4 regions of the Ruminococcus sp. OM04-4AA genome follow, and region 3 is predicted to be linked to each of the others. Evidence: predicted binding sites of a transcription regulator. Region 3 holds the regulator's gene; each other region holds the start of a gene.
The links. Region 3 encodes Rex, which represses fermentation and respiration genes when NADH is low (regulators of the CRP and FNR family bind a similar motif). Its sites were predicted from a motif close to ATTGTTAANNNNTTAACAAT; they were not measured.

Region 1 (4,507 bases), on a different contig from region 3:
TACTGCATTTCCAAGGAAATCGATTTCTTTCTGCATAAGGTATCCAACAACTGCTGTGTCAACAAACTGTGTAACACCTACGTTAGAACAGTGTGCTCTATGAGCTGTTCCGAATGCATCGTTTACGAATACATCGCAAAGAGAAGCAAGGTCTTTGCTGAATGCTTCACCGTTCTTTGTCTCTTCTGCTCTGTAACGTGTGTTTTCAAGAAGAACAACATCTCCGTCTTTCATAGCTTCAACAGCTGCTTTTGCGTTTGGTCCAACTACTTCCGGATCAGCTGCAAATTTAACTTCCTGTCCAAGGAGCTCAGAAAGTCTTACTGCTACTGGTGCAAGTGAAAGCTCCGGCTTTGGCTCTCCCTTCGGTTTTCCAAGGTGGGAACAAAGAATTACTTTTCCTCCATCAGCGATCAGCTTCTTGATTGTAGGAAGAGCTGCCACGATACGGTTCTCATCTGTGATCTTTCCATCCTGAAGCGGTACGTTGAAATCACATCTTACAAGAACTCTTTTTCCTTTTACATTGATATCATCTACGGATTTTTTATTAAGTGCTGCCATTTTTCATAGCCTCCTGTATCTTGTCTTTTTCCTGATCGTCTCATAAATTCCGTGTGAATTATCACCAGCAGATATTTAACGATCACATTAAAAAGGATCCGGTCCTACAATAAGACCGGACCCCATTGTGAGTCAATAATTCAGATTAATTCTGAGTATTTAATATAAAATTAAGCCTCAAGAAGTGTTCCGAAGTGTTTGATTGTTCTTACCATCTGGCTTGTGTAAGAGTTCTCGTTGTCATACCATGAAACAACCTGAACCTCTGTTGTACCATCACCAACTGGAAGAGCCATTGTCTGAGTTGCATCAAACAGTGATCCAAATCTCATTCCTACGATGTCGCTGGATACGATCTCATCTGTGTTGTATCCGAAGGACTCGTTAGAAGCTGCTTTCATAGCTGCGTTGATCTGATCTACAGTAACTTCTCCCTCAACTACTGCTGTAAGGATTGTTGTAGAACCTGTTGGTGTAGGAACACGCTGAGCAGATCCGATAAGTTTTCCGTTCAGTTCTGGGATAACAAGACCGATTGCTTTAGCAGCACCTGTGCTGTTTGGTACGATGTTAACTGCAGCTGCACGAGATCTTCTAAGATCACCTTTTCTCTGCGGTCCATCAAGTGTCATCTGATCTCCTGTGTAAGCGTGGATTGTACACATGATACCGGACTTGATTGCTGCAAGGTCGTTAAGAGCTTTTGCCATCGGAGCCAGGCAGTTTGTTGTACAAGAAGCTGCGGAGATGATGTTGTCCTCTTTTGTAAGTTCTTCGTGGTTTACATTGTAAACGATTGTCGGAAGGTCATTTCCAGCTGGAGCAGAAATAACTACTTTCTTAGCACCTGCATCGATGTGAGCCTGAGCTTTTGCTTTGGATGTGTAGAATCCTGTACACTCCAGAACAACGTCAACACCGATCTCTCCCCAAGGAAGCTCAGCTGCGTTAGCTTTTGCGTAGATCTTGATCTCTTTTCCGTCAACTGTGATAGAATCCTCTCCTGCTTCTACTGTATCTGCAAGAGCGTATGTTCCCTGAGTTGAGTCATATTTTAATAAGTGAGCAAGCATCTTAGGAGATGTAAGGTCGTTGATTGCTACTACCTCATATCCTTCTGCTCCGAACATCTGTCTGAAAGCAAGACGTCCGATACGTCCAAAACCATTAATCGCTACTTTTACTGCCATGATTAATTCCTCCTAAAAAGTTTAAAAAATTTATGGCTGTATCTCCAGCCATGGCGATGAATTTAACAAAGCGATAATTGTTAAATATTCATCAACTAGATTCATTGTACTAAAACAAGAACAAAAATTCAAGCCTTAAATCCATATAATTCTAATTTTATGGAACAATTCTCCTAAACACCGGTTTCCGCCCCTTAAATTCTGCATAATAACTAAAACCACAGCCTGCAAGTATCTCTCCTGCCTGCTCATAGTCAAAAGCTACATGTTCCGGCCTGTGTGCATCTGCTCCGATTGTGACAATTTCACCACCAAGCTCCTTATATCTTCTGATAACATCCGGATGCGGGTTTGGAAATCCAAGTCCATATTTCATTCCTGCCATGTTCATCTCAAGTCCTTTTCCATGACTGATCAGATGTTTTAGTATCTCATCGATCTCTTCTGCATATTTTCTGTAAGAATATTCTTCTGCCTGATGTGCGCCATAACGGACAACATAGTCCAAATGTCCCAGGCTATCGAAGGAATTTATTTTTTTCAGGTTTTCAATTGCCACCTGAAATGCTTCATGATAAGCCTCCTCATCACTTCGTCCTTCAAAAAATCCACGATAATACGGATCCTGTCCATGGATAAGGTGTATTGAACCGATCACAAAATCAAACGGATATTTTTCTGTCAGTTCTTTATAATATTCTCCCAGGTGTGGCTGAAGTCCGATCTCTACACCAATCCGGACTTCCAGTTTCTTCTGATATTCTGTTTTTAATTGCGTCAGTCTGCTGAAATATTCATCCAGGTCGAACATAAATGCACCCGCCGGAAAATCCGGTGTTTCCGGAAAGTCTTTATCAAGATGATCCGTGATGCAGACTGCCTGCATTCCTTTATTCACCGCTGCATCAAGCATGGAATGTACAGATGCATCACTATCTTCTGAAAATCTTGTATGCATATGCGCATCACATGCTATCATAATATTGTGCCGCCTCCTAATACATACTCACCATCATAGAGAACAACCGCCTGTCCCGGTGTCACTGCACGGATTGGTTCATCAAATGTGCAGGTGATTTCATCTTCCCCTGTCTTTTCCACTGTGCACCAGGCTCCTTTATGATTGTAACGGATCTTTGCAAACACCCGGATGGGTTCTGTGATATCTTCTACACTCATGAAATTCAATTCATTCGCACGCAGCGTATGCGTTAAAGATTCTTCGTATGTTCCAATCACAACTTCATCTGTTTCCGGACGAATCTCAAGTACAAATGCCGGATATCCCAGCGCAAGTCCAAGCCCTTTACGCTGCCCTACCGTATAATGAATGATTCCTTTGTGTTTTCCAAGAATCTTTCCGTCCGGTGTTACAAAATTCCCCTGACGGATCGGAGTATCTGCATTTTCTTCAATAAAGGTTGCATAATCTCCATCCGGAACAAAACAGATATCCTGACTATCTGGCTTGTTAGCAACCTGCAGTCCAATTTCTTCTGCCATCTCACGGATCTTATCCTTTGAATAATTTCCAACCGGCATCAGCGTATGCGCCAGTTGCTCCTGAGTCAGGTTATAAAGTGCATAAGTCTGGTCTTTCGCAAGCGTCGCAGATCTTCGGATTGCGTATCTTCCATTCGGAAGTTTATCAATCCTCGCATAATGTCCTGTTGCGATATAGTCTGCTCCGATGGAAAGACTTCTCTGCAAAAGTGCTTCCCATTTCACATAACGGTTGCAGGCAATACACGGGTTAGGTGTTCTTCCGTTCAGGTATTCTTCCGTAAAGTAATCAATTACATTTTTCTGGAATTCCTGTTTAAAATTCATCACATAATACGGAATACCAATAGACGATGCAACACGTCTTGCATCGTCTACCGCACTGAGCCCGCAACAGCCGCCGTTTTCTTCTTGAACCTCATTGTCCTCATCCTGCCAGATCTGCATCGTCACACCGATCACATCATAGCCTTGTTCTTTCAAAAGCCAGGCTGCCACGGAGGAATCTACTCCCCCGGACATTCCAACAACAACTTTGCCTTTGCTCATTAATATTCCTCTTCCTCTGCTTCTTCACCTTCGTGAATATCTGACTTCGGTTTCTGAAGTCCCTCAATCTTGATACCGTGTTTCTCTGCATAATCCCAGAGTGCTGCATGGATTGCTTCCTCTGCAAGAAGTGAACAGTGAACCTTTACCGGCGGAAGTCCGTCAAGAGCTTCCATAACGGCTTTGTTTGTTACCTCCATTGCTTCCTGAATGCTTTTTCCTTTAACCATCTCTGTTGCCATACTGGAAGTTGCAACAGCTGCTCCACACCCGAATGTTTTAAACTTTACATCACGAATGATCTGATTTTCATCAATATCAAGATAAATTCTCATGATATCTCCACATTTCGCATTTCCCACTGTTCCTACGCCACTTGCATTTTCAATTTCCCCTACATTTCTTGGATGCTGGAAATGATCCATTACCTTTTCTGTATACATTATATAATTCCTCCATTTTGTTTATCTTTTTATTCAAAAATTAGTTTGTATTTTTCTTTTAAGTCATTCTGGCTTATGCATTCTTCTGCTGCTTTTTCATAAAATCTTCGTAAAGCGGAGACATACTGCGCAGATGTGCAACAATCTCTTTCAACTGGTCGATTGTATAATCAATATCTTCTTTTGTTGTATCAGCACCAATTGACATACGAAGTGAACCATGTGCAATCTCGTGCGGTAATCCAATTGCCAGAAGAA
Region 2 (4,507 bases), on a different contig from region 3:
TCTCTTTTCCTTTGCTTTCTATTCTTTTTTTACTTCCTCGAGAAAATATGTTTCACAAATACATAGATCATAATCACCACTGCCATCAGATATCCGAACGCACCAAGTGCCGGGATTCCCATAAACTTCGGTGTCATATCCGTCGTACAGATAATACTTGAACTGATCAGAAGTGCCATGACCCAAAGACCCATAACAATATTCCTTACAAGTCGTCTTAAAAGAAATGCCAGATCCTTTGACACACGCAGATCCAGGTTTACTTTTGACTGCCCTTTCATAAATTCATCCATTAAGTCCGTTGTCATGGATGGAAGGTCAATCATCTTCCGCACAGATTTCAAAAGGCTTCTTCCTGTGTTCTTCAATTCCTTCTTAAAGTTAAAATTGTGAAGAAAATCCGCAGCAAGTCTTGCTCTGGCAATCTCCACCATATTGATATCCGGTGCGATATTGGCAAGTACACCTTCCATATGCGTAAGTCCTCTGGCAAGCATCGTCAGTCCATGTGGCATCATGATCTTATTTTCTTTCATGACTTCCATCAGATCCGTCATGACCTCTGCCACATTAATCTTGCCCATATCGGTACTTCCGTATTTCAAAAGTAATCCTTCAATGTCTTCGTAAAGTTTTCTCTGCTCCGGTCGTTCTTTGAATTCGCCCAGTCCGAGAACCGCCTTTAGGATCAGACCAACATCATTCAGTGCAACGCCTTCGATCGCAAGCGTGATCATCTCACGGTCATGCTCTGTCAGTCGTCCCATCATACCCATATCAATCCAGACAATCTTTCCATCACGGATCTTTACATTTCCGGAATGCGGATCAGCGTGGAAGAACCCATCATCCATTACTTGCTTGATATAGTTATCTACAAGTTTGCTTCCAATTTCTTTCAGGTCATAGCCATCTTCGATCAGCTTATCCTTCTCATCAATTCCACAGCCGTCAATGTATTCCATCACCAGCACATGCACGGTTGTATACTGCTGATACAGAACCGGTGTCTGGACGAAATTGACATCTTTATTTCTTCTGGCAAATTCTTCGATATTCGATGCTTCGGTCAGGAAATTCATCTCATCTCTTGTCACAGACCAGAGTTCATCAAGCACAAGATCAAAATCAGCCATTCCTTTCAGACTGATCGGTGGCATCAGCTTGATTGCTTTACGGATAAAATCAATATCCCTCGCCATCATTTCATAAATGTCTTTTCTCTGGATCTTAACGACAACCTCTTCTCCTGACTTTAAGACTGCTCTATGTACCTGCGCAATTGATGCAGAACCGATTGGTGTCTCTTCAATCGATGCAAATACCTTCTTCCAGGAACGCCCATAAGACTCATCAATTACAGACACTGCCTCCTCGAAAGGCATCGGTCTTGCATCCGTGCATAATTCCATCAATTCATCACAATATGCCTTCGGAAGAATGTCCGAATGAAGTGCCATGATCTGTCCGATCTTCACAAAAGTCGGACCAAGATCCTCCATGATCAAACGAAGTTTCTTCGGACTGATGCCATGTGTGATATTATGTTTTCGAAGTACAGAAATAATCTCTCTAAATCTTGAATTATTCGTTCCCTTTTCTTTCTCACTCATATCTGTATTCTCCCGCTGTCTCAGTGACACATTTCTCTTTTTTCCTGTATTCCTTGCTGATAGACCTAAAATAATAGTCACTTTTTTCTTTCTTGAGAAAGCAGAAAAGCCGCTTTTCGGCAGCTTCTCTGATATTTTTACTCTTCTTTTGTATCTTCCTCAACTACTTCTGCATCTTCACTGTATTTTCTGCATCCACCTCTTCTGCTTCCGAATCTACGGTTGACTCTTTCGCCTTGATCTGAGCCTTCAGTGCTTCTAACTGCTCCGGTGTCATCTTGTCGAGAAGTTCGCTTAATTCTTCCGGTGTAGTGACTTTGACTTTCACATTCACATTGTTCTTTACTGTCTGCTTCAGATTATGCTTGAGTTCCTCATTCAGAACCTTGCCCTGCTCCACTGTAAGTTCGCCTTTTTTTACCATATCATCAAGAACGTCCTTTGACTTCTCTGCAGTTGTAGCAACCGCTCCGATTCCAGCCAGTATTACCTTCTTTAAGTTGTCTGTTAATTTTTCCATAATGCCTGTCTCCTTCCGTAATTGTTCTGTCTCGCATCACCTGTGGAGATGAGAGTCATCACATATATGATATTTAGATTCTACAACTTTCTCATCATTTCGTCTAGTATTCTAGCCCATTTTCTGTACTTGTTTCACAATAATTTAATAGGTTCTTTATAAATTTCAATACTTTTTCACAAAGAAAATGCCTAAAATGTTACATTTTTAACTATTTGTAACTTTTCTTTTCTATTTCTGATTGTTAAAATAAAAACATAAAGTAACGGGAATGAATTTCCCGAAAATCTGTTTTTAAAAAAGGAGATTGAAAATCATGGCAAACAGAATTATGTTAAATGAAACATCTTATCATGGAGCAGGCGCAATCAAAGAGATTGCTACAGAAGCAAAAGCAAGAGCATTTAAGAAAGCTTTTGTATGTTCTGACCCGGATCTGATCAAATTCGGAGTTACAAAGAAAGTAACAGATATTCTTGATGAAAATGGACTTGCTTATGAGATTTATTCTGATATCAAAGCAAACCCAACAATCGAAAATGTACAGCACGGAGTAGAAGCATTCAAGAAAGCTGAAGCAGATTACATCGTTGCAATCGGTGGTGGTTCTTCTATGGATACTTCCAAAGCAATCGGTATCATCATCGCAAACCCGGAATTTGAAGATGTAAGAAGCCTTGAAGGTGTTGCACCGACAACAAAACCTTGTGTACCGATCATCGCAGTTCCAACAACAGCCGGAACAGCTGCTGAGGTTACAATCAACTACGTTATCACAGACGTTGAGAGAAAGAGAAAATTCGTTTGTGTTGACCCACATGACATGCCGGTTATCGCAGTTGTTGACCCGGATATGATGTCCTCTATGCCAAAGGGACTTACAGCTTCCACAGGTATGGATGCCCTGACACATGCAATTGAAGGATATACAACAAAAGCTGCTTGGGAAATGACAGATATGTTCCATATCAAAGCAATCGAAATCATTGGAAAATCTTTAAGAAGTGCTGTTGCAAATGAAAAAGAAGGCCGTGAAGGAATGGCTCTTGGGCAGTATATCGCAGGAATGGGATTCTCTAATGTAGGTCTTGGAATCGCCCACTCTATGGCTCATACCCTTGGTGCTGTATACGATACTCCACATGGTGTTGCATGTGCTATGATGCTTCCAATCGTTATGGAATACAATGCAGATTGTACAGGTGAGAAATACCGTGAAATCGCAAGAGCACTGGGCATTAAAGGTGTTGACGACATGTCTGTTGAAGAATACAGAAAAGCTGCTGTTGATGCTGTTCAGAAACTTTCTGTTGACGTTGGAATCCCGACAAAACTGGAAGCTCTGAAAGAAGAAGATCTGCAGTTCCTCGCTGAGTCTGCTCACGCTGATGCTTGTGCACCGGGTAACCCGAAAGATGCAAGTGTAGAGGATCTGAAAGAGCTCTTTAGAAAGCTTATGTAAATTGATTTCTAGTACACGGGCGAAAATTCTTCCTGTGATTGGGGTTAGAGTTTTGTCTTCGTAGAAGGGACAGTGCAGCTGACTCAGGGTTACGCACACTGTTCATACTAAGAAAAACAACAGATTGCTAAGAACAAAGAAAGGATCGATAAACTCGCTGCCGCTCAGACAGCTATCGATCCTTTCTTTAACACAATCTATCGTTTTTCAAGTGTGAGCAAGTATGCTCCACATTCACCAGCTGCACTGTCCCTTTCTACTTCGATTGTACTCTATCGAATCATAGAGCAAATATGTTTGTGTACAGAAATAGATTTACAGAATGTACGTAAGGATGAAAGAATTCGCGTGTTTTTTTCTGTGTATAGAAATAGATTTACGGAATATATGAAGGGGTGAAATGATTCGCACATTTTTTGTGTGTAGAAATAAATCTGCACCAAAAGGTCTGTCTACAACAATCCACGTTCTTTAAAGACGTCTCTTAGTTCAGCAGGCATGGATTCGGAGAGGAATCTAGCCAGGGTTTCGGGGGTGGCTTTGTGATTGCCGAGAACCCATTGGACCGTCATGTAGATGGAGCCTTGGCAGTACATTTCTAACTGAAAGCGAATCTTGTCGGACATCTTTTTCCCGGTGTTTCCTTCGATACGATCGGTATAAAATTGTGTGATCAGTTCAAAGTCGTGATCACGCAAACAGTTCTGGTCGTCATTTTTAAATGCCGCACGAAAGAAAAGTGTTTCTTTCTGAATGTATTGAAATTTATTTACAAGACTTTCATAGACTGTTTGTCCCTCTCCCATATGTTCAAAGGATTCAATCAGTATCTTGTCAAAATACCAGTTGATCAAATCGTATTTATCCTGAAAATTCCGGTAAAAGGTCTGACGCGTCACTCCGCATTCTTCT
Region 3 (4,507 bases):
TTATAAAGAAGTTACATTGGACGATCTTGCTGAGAAGTTCTTCCTTTCAAAACCATATTTGTCAAAATACATTAAAGAAAAATCAGGAATGACATTCGGAGATATTCTGAAAGAAATCCGTATGAAAAAGGCAAGAGCAATGCTTAAGAGCAGCAGTGCAACTGTAGAAAGTATTGCAGAATCTGTGGGATATCAGAATGTAGAGCATTTTAACAGAACATTTAAAAAACTGTATAATATCACACCGGTACAGTATAGAAACAAACCTTGATCCCGATTCAAGTTTGACTAAATTTGAAAATGTAATCTTAAAACAAATCGCCTGACAGTTACCATAAATAGTAGCTGTCAGGCGATTACTGTTATGCAGATTCATTATTCTGCTAATTCTTCCCACAATTCATACAATTCTTCTAATCTTGTTTCATTTGCAGCGCGTTCTGTTGAAAGTTTCTGGCACTCAATAGAGTTCGAATAAACTTCCTCTTTCGTCAGTTCCTCGTCAATCTCTGTGTTGCGATCTTCGAGTTTTGCGATTTCTTCCTCTGTTTTCTTCAACTCATTTTTACGTTTACGTTCACGTGCCTGCTGTTCCTTCTGTTCCTGCCAGCTTAATTTTGAATCCGAAGCAGGAGTGGATGCCATAGAATTGCCTGAATTGGATACATTTTCTGCATTTGTTTCATTTCCAGAAGCATAAGCAAGTGTCAGTGCTTCTTTTTTCTCCAGATAATAATCGTAGTTTCCGATGTAATTAACAAATGTCTGATTCACCAGTTCAAGGATCCGGGAGGCGGTCTGATTGATAAAATAACGGTCATGGGATACATAAAGTATCGTTCCGCTGTAGTTATTTAATGCTTCTTCCAGAATTTCTTTGGAAGTAATATCCAGATGGTTGGTCGGCTCATCAAGGATTAGAAAATTTGCTTCCGAAAGCATAAGTTTGGCAAGTGATACGCGGCCTTTTTCTCCACCGCTTAACGTATGAATTTCTTTGAACACTTCATCTCCTGTAAACTGGAATGCAGCAAGTGTATTTCTGATCTGTGTATTGGTAAGATCAGGATAGTCATCAGAAATCTCATCAAAAATGGTCTTATCATCATGAAGTACGTGATGTTCCTGATCGTAATAACCAATCGTCACTTTGGATCCAAGTGTGAATTCGCCCTGATCCGCTGCGATAACCTGATTAATGATCTTTAAAAGTGTTGTCTTTCCGGTTCCGTTATCACCAATCACAGCGACATGTTCGCCACGTTTGATTTCAAAACTGATATCACTGAAGAGAACCTGACTGTCAAATTGCTTTGAGAGATGTTCCACTGTAAGAACATCATTTCCGCTGATCTGCGATGGTTCCAGCGTAAAATGCATTTCTTTCGTACTGTCAGCCGGTTTGTCCAATGGCGTAATCCTGTCAAGCATTTTCTCACGACTCTCTGCACGTTTGATTGATTTTTCACGATTGAAAGACTTTAATTTATCAATAACAGCCTGCTGATGTTTGATCTCACGCTGCTGATTCATGTATTCTTTCAGCTGTGCATCTCGGATCTGCTGTTTTTTCATTGCATAATCTTTATAATTTCCAAGGTACATGCGGACCTGTGCATTGTCAATCTCAACAACTTTTGTGACAACACGATTCAGGAAATAACGGTCATGGGAGACGATAAATACCGCTCCGGAATAATTGATCAGATATGTTTCCAGCCAGGCAATGGAATTCAGATCCAAGTGGTTTGTCGGCTCATCAAGCAGGAGGATATCCGGACTTGTAAGCAGTAATTTTCCGAGAGAAACACGGGTCTTCTGACCTCCTGAAAGTGTATCTGTCTGTTTATTAAAATCGTCTTCCGTAAACCCAAGTCCCTTTAATACACCTGTAATCTCACTTTCGCAGGCATAACCGTTTCTTGCATCAAATTCAGACTGTAGACGATTGTAGGTCTCCAGGCGGCTCTGCAATTCCTCACCTTCCAGATGCTTCAGTTCATGTTCAATGGAACGAATCTGAGCTTCCATTGCAAAAATATCCGCTTTTGCACTTTTTACTTCCTCATAAATGGTATTTCCGGATTTTAAATCCTGACGCTGCGCAAGATAACCGAGTGTCTTTCCTTTCGCGAGAATAACCTCTCCACCATCAAGAGGTTCTTCTCCGATGATCATCTTAAGGATTGTTGATTTCCCGGCGCCGTTCACACCGACAAGAGCAGCTTTCTCACGATCTTCAATATGAAAGGAGCCGTCTCGTACAATTTCGCGTTCCCCAAACGCTTTTTCTATATTGTGACATGCGAGTATCATATATTTTCACCTCGTTTTTTGACTTCTAACATTATCATTATATAGAAAAATGTCGAAAATACAAGGAAAATATATGGATTTTAAAGGTTTTTGCAAAACAAAAGTTTGACAGAACTTTAACTCTTTTATATAATAAAGAGTAGTTTAAGAGTGGAGGGCTAAAAATTGGAACAAAGAAAGATATCACGCGCAGTCATTTCCAGACTTCCGAGGTACTACAGATATCTGGGAGATCTGCTGGAGGCTGGCGTAGAGAGAATTTCATCCAGTGACCTGAGTAAGAAGATGCATGTAACGGCTTCACAGATACGTCAGGATCTGAATAATTTCGGTGGATTCGGCCAGCAGGGGTACGGATACAATGTGAAATATCTTTATACAGAGATTGGAAAGATCTTAGGATTGGATAGAAGTCATAATTTTATTATCATTGGTGCCGGTAATTTAGGACAGGCACTGGCAAACTATGCTTCCTTCGAAAGAAGCGGATTTATTCTGAAAAGTCTTTTTGATGTGAATCCTCGACTGGAAGGCGTAACGATCAGGGGGATTCCTGTGCGTATGGTTGATGAACTGGAAGATTTTCTTAAGAATAATGACATTGAAATTGCTGCACTGACACTTCCAAAATCAAAAGCAATTGAAGTGGCTGATATTCTGGTAGATAACGGTGTGAAGGGAATCTGGAATTTTGCACATACAGACCTTTCCCTTCCAAAGGATGTGGTCGTTGAGAACGTACATTTATCTGACACACTGATGAAGTTATCTTACAACCTTTGTCAGCAGGATAAAGAATAGAATCTAGCAAAGCTGCAAGGATGCTGTGGGACCAACTGACAAAAGGAGGTTTCGCAGCATTTGTTCATGTTAAAAGGAATTAATAATGATAGAAAGGTCAGGCGATAAGCATGAGATATCTTCCAAATGGGAAGCAGATGAGTGAAGCTGATGCACACACAATTCATGAAATTGGGATTCCATCCCTTGTACTTATGGAACGTGCAGCACTTCAGATTGTCGAGACAATGCATAAGAAAAATATTTCCACAGAAAAAAATCTGATTGTTTGTGGAAGCGGCAACAATGGTGGAGACGGATTTGCAGTAGCAAGGCTCTTAACCGAACAGGGAAAGCATGCAGATGTACTATTTGCAGGGAAAGAAGCTTCTTTAAGTGAAGAATGTCGATGTCAGAAACAGATTGTAGAAAATATGGGGATTTCTGTATTCACAGAATTCCCGGATGAAGAATATACTGTAATAATTGATGCTGTATTTGGTGTTGGACTCTGCCGTGAAATCACAGGACATTATAAAGATGTGATCGACTGGATGAATCTTCAGGATGCAGAAAAAGTTGCTGTTGACATTCCATCCGGGATCTGTGCTGCAACAGGAAAGATTCTTGGGACAGCATTTCGAGCCGACCTTACAGTATGTATGGCATGTGTAAAATTAGGCTGTGAGCTTTTCCCTGGCAAGTCCTATGCAGGAGAGAGCATTCCGGTTGCAATTGGAATTGATCCGAAATATTTTTCGAATCACCTGGATGTTTGTTATACCTTTGACAAAAATGATCTTGGAAAACTTCTTCCTTCGAGAATGATGAATTCGCACAAGGGAAGTTATGGAAAAGTTCTTATGATCACCGGAAGTCCCGGGATGGCTGGTGCTGCATTCCTTTCTGCCTGTGCTGCCTATACAGTTGGTGCCGGTCTAGTACAGATTTATACAGCAAGTGAAAACCGTCTGGCACTGCAGGAACTTCTTCCGGAGGCAATCATATCCTGCTATGATTCTTATGATGACAGTCAACTGTCTCATCTTCTTGACTGGGCTGATGTGGTTTGTATTGGCTGTGGACTTGGAATGGGACAGATTTCCGAAAAGATATTGAAAAATGTATTGAAAAATGTATCTTGTCCATGTGTCATAGATGCCGATGGACTTAATTTACTGAGTAGGAATATAGAGTTATTAAATCAATGTTGTGCACCTGTGATTTTAACTCCACATATGAAAGAAATGTCAAGGCTGACCGGATGGAGTATTGATACGATCATGGAAGATCGCTTCCAGGCACTTGATCAGATCATAAAACAATCCGGACCGGATACAAAATCATCCATAATCTGTGTGTTAAAAGACAGTCGTACTGTTGTCGCACAGACAAATCGGCAGAAATTTGT
Region 4 (4,507 bases), on a different contig from region 3:
CGGAGCCATCTTGAAGTTATAAAGGTCTCCGATTCCACCGTGAGAAGAAGGTGTGTTGATCAGTACACGACAAGTCTTCATTGCTGCTGCATGTTTTGCAATCTTCTCTGTCTCTGCCGGATGTACGTAGAGGGAAGATGTATGTCCATATCCACCGTCTGCTACAAGCTGAGCTGCTTTCTCAAGCGCCTCATCAAATGTTTTGGCTTTGTACATACCAAGTACCGGTGATAATTTCTCATGTGCAAATTCTTCTGAGATATCTACAGATTCAACTTCTCCGATCAGGATCTTTGTATTCTTCGGTACATCAACGCCTGCCATCTGAGCGATTTCATAAGCTGATTTTCCTGGGATCTTACTGTTCAGTGCACCGTTGATGATGATTGTCTTACGAACTTTGTCAAGCTCCTCACCTGGTTTCAGGAAGTAGCATCCTCTATACTGGAATTCTTTCTTTGCTTCTTCATATACGCTTTCAAGTACTGTTACAGACTGCTCAGAAGCACAGATCATACCATTGTCAAATGTCTTAGAGTGGATGATTGAGTTAACTGCCATTCTTACATCTGCTGTGTCGTCGATGATAACCGGTGTGTTACCAGCTCCAACTCCGAGTGCCGGCTTTCCTGAAGAGTAAGCTGCTTTAACCATTCCAGGACCACCTGTTGCAAGGATGATGTCTGCATCTCTCATTACTGTGTTTGTAAGTTCCAGTGACGGAGCATCGATCCATCCGATGATTCCTTCCGGAGCTCCTGCCTTAACTGCTGCATCAAGAACAACTTTAGCTGCTGCGATTGTAGATGCCTTAGCAGCCGGGTGTGGGCTGATGATGATTGCATTTCTCGTCTTTAAGCAGATCAGTGTTTTGAAGATTGCTGTTGATGTAGGGTTTGTTGTAGGGATAACTGCTGCAACAAGTCCGATTGGCTCTGCAATCTTTTTGATTCCGAAAGCCTTATCTTCTTCTACAACACCACATGTCTTTGTATCTTTGTATGCGTTGTAAATATACTCTGCTGCGTAATGGTTTTTGATAACCTTATCCTCGAGAATACCTCTCTGAGTTTCTTCTACTGCAAGTCTTGCAAGCGGGATACGCTGCTTGTTTGCTGCCATAGCTGCTTCATAGAAGATTTTGTCAACCTGCTCCTGTGTAAATGTAGCGAAGATTTTCTGTGCTTCGCGCATTTCTTTCATTTTTGCTTCAAGAGCTTCTACGTTATCAACGAATCCGGTATTTACTGTCTTTGTCTCTACAGTTTTTGCCGCCTCTTTCTTTGCCATCTGAGTATTCCTCCTGTACTTGAATAAATCATTTTTATAGTCACTGTTTTTGTAACCTGCAAGTTTTATCCGATCGGGTTGTTTTTATGTTTCCCGATTACAGTTAATAGTATACTGGTTCGTTAATTAATTGTCAATGTACCTTTCGTTAAAGTTTTAACGTTATTTTTTTAACATCAGTTGTGCACTTTTTACAAAAATGATTTTTTTCTTGACAGCGAACAGTTTTGACACATCCCAAGCGGAGTGTTTTTATATATTAGGATAGAACTTTCCTAATATATAAAAACTCCCATGCAGGACATTCATCCTACATGGGAGTCTAAGTTCAGCTATAAATTCAAAATAGATTAAACAAGCTCGATCAGAACTTCCATAGCTGCGTCACCTTTACGCTGACCAATCTTTACGATTCTTGTGTAACCACCGTTACGATCAGCATATTTTGGAGCGATCTCATCAAAGAGTTTTGCAACCATGTCAACATCTTTCATGTTTCTCTTCTCGCCTTCTTTAACAGGGAAGAGAACTTTCAGCATCTGACGTCTAGCGTGCAGTCTGCTTGGCTTATCTTTTTTGATTGTCTTCTCAACTTCGTCATAAACAGTAACTTTCTTACCGTCAACAACTTCTTTCACACGTTTGCCATCAGCATCTTTACGTGCTACTTTAGCCATTACTGTAACTTCTTCGAAGTTATCTTTCTCTTTTACAGCAAGAGCGATCAGGCTTTCTGCCTGCTTACGGATCTCTTTTGCCTTAGCTTCTGTTGTAACGATCTTTCCGTTGTTAAGAAGTGCTGTTACCTGGTTTCTAAGTAAAGCTTTTCTCTGGCTTGCTGTTCTGCCAAGTTTTCTATACTTTGCCATTTCAAATTTCCTCCATTAATTAACATTTGGTTATGCATCTTCGGGCTTACTAATCAAATGCTCCTGCTGTGCTCTTCGGGCTTACCACCAGGATATTCAATCTTCAGCGGGCTGCAATTAACAAAACTGTAATCACAGCCTGTGCAGGACATAAGTGTCCTGATAATTTATCATAGTACGGATATAAAATATTATTCTTCTCCGTGGTTCAGTTCCAGATTGAGTTCTTTCAGTTTTGCAAGAACTTCTTCGAGAGACTTGCGACCAAGGTTACGAACCTTCATCATGTCTTCCGGAGTCTTGTTTGTGAGCTCTTCAACTGTGTTGATTCCGGCTCTCTTCAGACAATTGTAAGAACGAACAGAAAGTTCAAGTTCATCAATGCTCATCTCAAGAACTTTTTCTTTCTCGTCATCCTCTTTCTCAATCATAACTTCTGCCTGCTGAGCTACCTCTGACAGGTCGATGAAGAGTTTCAGATGCTCACTTAACACTTTTGCTGCAAGGCTGACAGCCTCATCAGGAGCCATTGTACCTTTTGTCCAGACATCAAGTGTCAGTTTGTCATAATCTGTAACCTGACCTACACGTGTATCCTGAACTGTCAGGTTAACACGATCGATCGGTGTATAGATAGAATCGATCGGAAGAACACCGATTGGCATATCTTCTGTTTTATTCTTATCTGAGCTTACATATCCTCTACCTTTAGTGATTGTAAGTTCCATGTAAAGCTTGCTGTCTTTGCCACCGCTTAATGTAGCAATTACCTGCTCCGGGTTTACAATCTCAATATCAGAGTCACACTGGATATCAGCACCTGTTACAACGCCTTCTCCTTCAAACTCGATATAAGCTGTCTTCACTTCATCAGACTCAGATGTGTTCTTGATAGCCAGAGATTTCAAGTTCATGATGATCTCTGTCACATCTTCTTTAACACCCGGGATGGAACTGAACTCGTGCAGTACACCGTCGATTTTCACAGAACTAACTGCTGCTCCCGGCAGGGAAGAAAGCATAATTCTTCTCAGCGCGTTACCAAGCGTAGTTCCGTATCCTCTCTCCAGCGGTTCTACGACAAATCTTCCGTATTTCTTGTCATCTGAAACATCTGTAATTTCAATATTCGGTTTATTAAAATCAAACACTACACAGACCCTCCTTATGGGCTTAATATATGTTGAGGGGGTACAAAACTGTATCTAATCAACTTATTCAGATTAGTTAGGATTGCCCTGCATAATAGCCTGCGCAATCCTTTCAAATCATAATTATTATTTAGAATACAGCTCGACGATAAGCATCTCGTCAACCGGTACATCAATTGCTTCTCTGTTAGGAAGCTCTTTTACTGTACCTCTAAGATTCTCAGCGTCTGCCTCAAGCCACTCTGGTACCATATTTCCAGCTGTAGCTTCAAGAATCTCTTTGTATCTCTGTGAACCTTTTTTGTTCTCTTTGATTTCAATAACATCTCCAGCCTTTACAAGGTAAGATGGGATGTTAACCTGTTTGCCGTTTACAAGAACGTGCTTGTGATCAACGATCTGTCTAGCTTCTTTTCTTGTTCTAGCAAGTCCAAGACGGAAAACAACGTTGTCAAGTCTTGACTCAAGGATGATCATAAGGTTTTCACCTGTCATTCCTTCCTGCTGTTTTGCCTTTGCATAGTAGTTTCTGAAAGGTTTTTCAAGAACACCGTAGATGAATTTTGCTTTCTGTTTCTCGCGAAGCTGAAGACCATACTCGCTCATCTTTCTGTTTGCTCTTTTTAACTGTCTGTTAGATTTCTTATTGATTCCGAGGTAAATCGGATCCATTCCTAATGAACGGCATCTTTTAAGAACAGGAACTCTATTTACTGCCATTTCTATCCTCCTAATATTATACATGCCAGCGGTACTCATGCCGCTGCGTCAACATTTACTATTAAATAACTGCTTTTCTTATACAGCAGAGTATAATTACACTCTTCTGCGTTTCGGTGGACGACATCCGTTGTGCGGTACCGGTGTTACGTCCTTGATGCTTACTACATCAATTCCGCATGCCTGAAGTGCACGGATTGCTGCTTCTCTTCCTGATCCCGGTCCTTTTACGAATACATCTACTGTCTTAAGACCATGTACTAATGCTGCTTTAGCTGCTGTCTCAGCTGCCATCTGTGCTGCATATGGAGTAGATTTTCTTGAACCTCTAAATCCCAGACCGCCTGCACTTGCCCATGAAAGAGCATTTCCCTGAGCGTCAGTCAGTGTAACAATTGTATTGTTGAATGATGACTGAATATGTGCCTGTCCGCGTTCAACGTTTTTCTTGACACGTTTTTTTGTTACTTTTTTCGC

Region 1: gap (type I glyceraldehyde-3-phosphate dehydrogenase) is a predicted target of Rex. The motif match lies at 1,831-1,850, and genes of this name have one in related genera.
Region 2: fucO (lactaldehyde reductase) is a predicted target of Rex. The motif match lies at 2,329-2,348, and genes of this name have one in related genera.
Region 4: adhE (bifunctional acetaldehyde-CoA/alcohol dehydrogenase) is a predicted target of Rex. The motif match lies at 1,409-1,428, and genes of this name have one in related genera.

The regions. Positions count from the first base shown of each region.
Region 1 is NZ_QTZH01000001.1:74,349-78,855, reverse strand. It holds gene DXB52_RS00350 (phosphoglycerate kinase) at 1-564, opposite strand, end outside; gene gap (type I glyceraldehyde-3-phosphate dehydrogenase) at 735-1,754, opposite strand; gene DXB52_RS00340 (histidinol-phosphatase HisJ family protein) at 1,912-2,733, opposite strand; gene mnmA (tRNA 2-thiouridine(34) synthase MnmA) at 2,730-3,806, opposite strand; gene nifU (Fe-S cluster assembly scaffold protein NifU) at 3,806-4,249, opposite strand; gene nifS (cysteine desulfurase NifS) at 4,323-4,507, opposite strand, start outside.
Region 2 is NZ_QTZH01000029.1:29,703-34,209, forward strand. It holds gene DXB52_RS09635 (ABC1 kinase family protein) at 30-1,613, opposite strand; gene DXB52_RS09640 (hypothetical protein) at 1,777-2,133, opposite strand; gene fucO (lactaldehyde reductase) at 2,450-3,595, shown strand; gene DXB52_RS09650 (TetR/AcrR family transcriptional regulator C-terminal domain-containing protein) at 4,048-4,507, opposite strand, start outside.
Region 3 is NZ_QTZH01000005.1:75,230-79,736, forward strand. It holds gene DXB52_RS03120 (2-isopropylmalate synthase) at 1-271, shown strand, start outside; gene abc-f (ribosomal protection-like ABC-F family protein) at 376-2,316, opposite strand; gene DXB52_RS03130 (redox-sensing transcriptional repressor Rex) at 2,482-3,117, shown strand; gene DXB52_RS03135 (NAD(P)H-hydrate dehydratase) at 3,255-4,507, shown strand, end outside.
Region 4 is NZ_QTZH01000002.1:95,910-100,416, reverse strand. It holds gene adhE (bifunctional acetaldehyde-CoA/alcohol dehydrogenase) at 1-1,290, opposite strand, end outside; gene DXB52_RS01330 (bL17 family ribosomal protein) at 1,641-2,159, opposite strand; gene DXB52_RS01325 (DNA-directed RNA polymerase subunit alpha) at 2,351-3,310, opposite strand; gene rpsD (30S ribosomal protein S4) at 3,437-4,030, opposite strand; gene rpsK (30S ribosomal protein S11) at 4,127-4,507, opposite strand, start outside.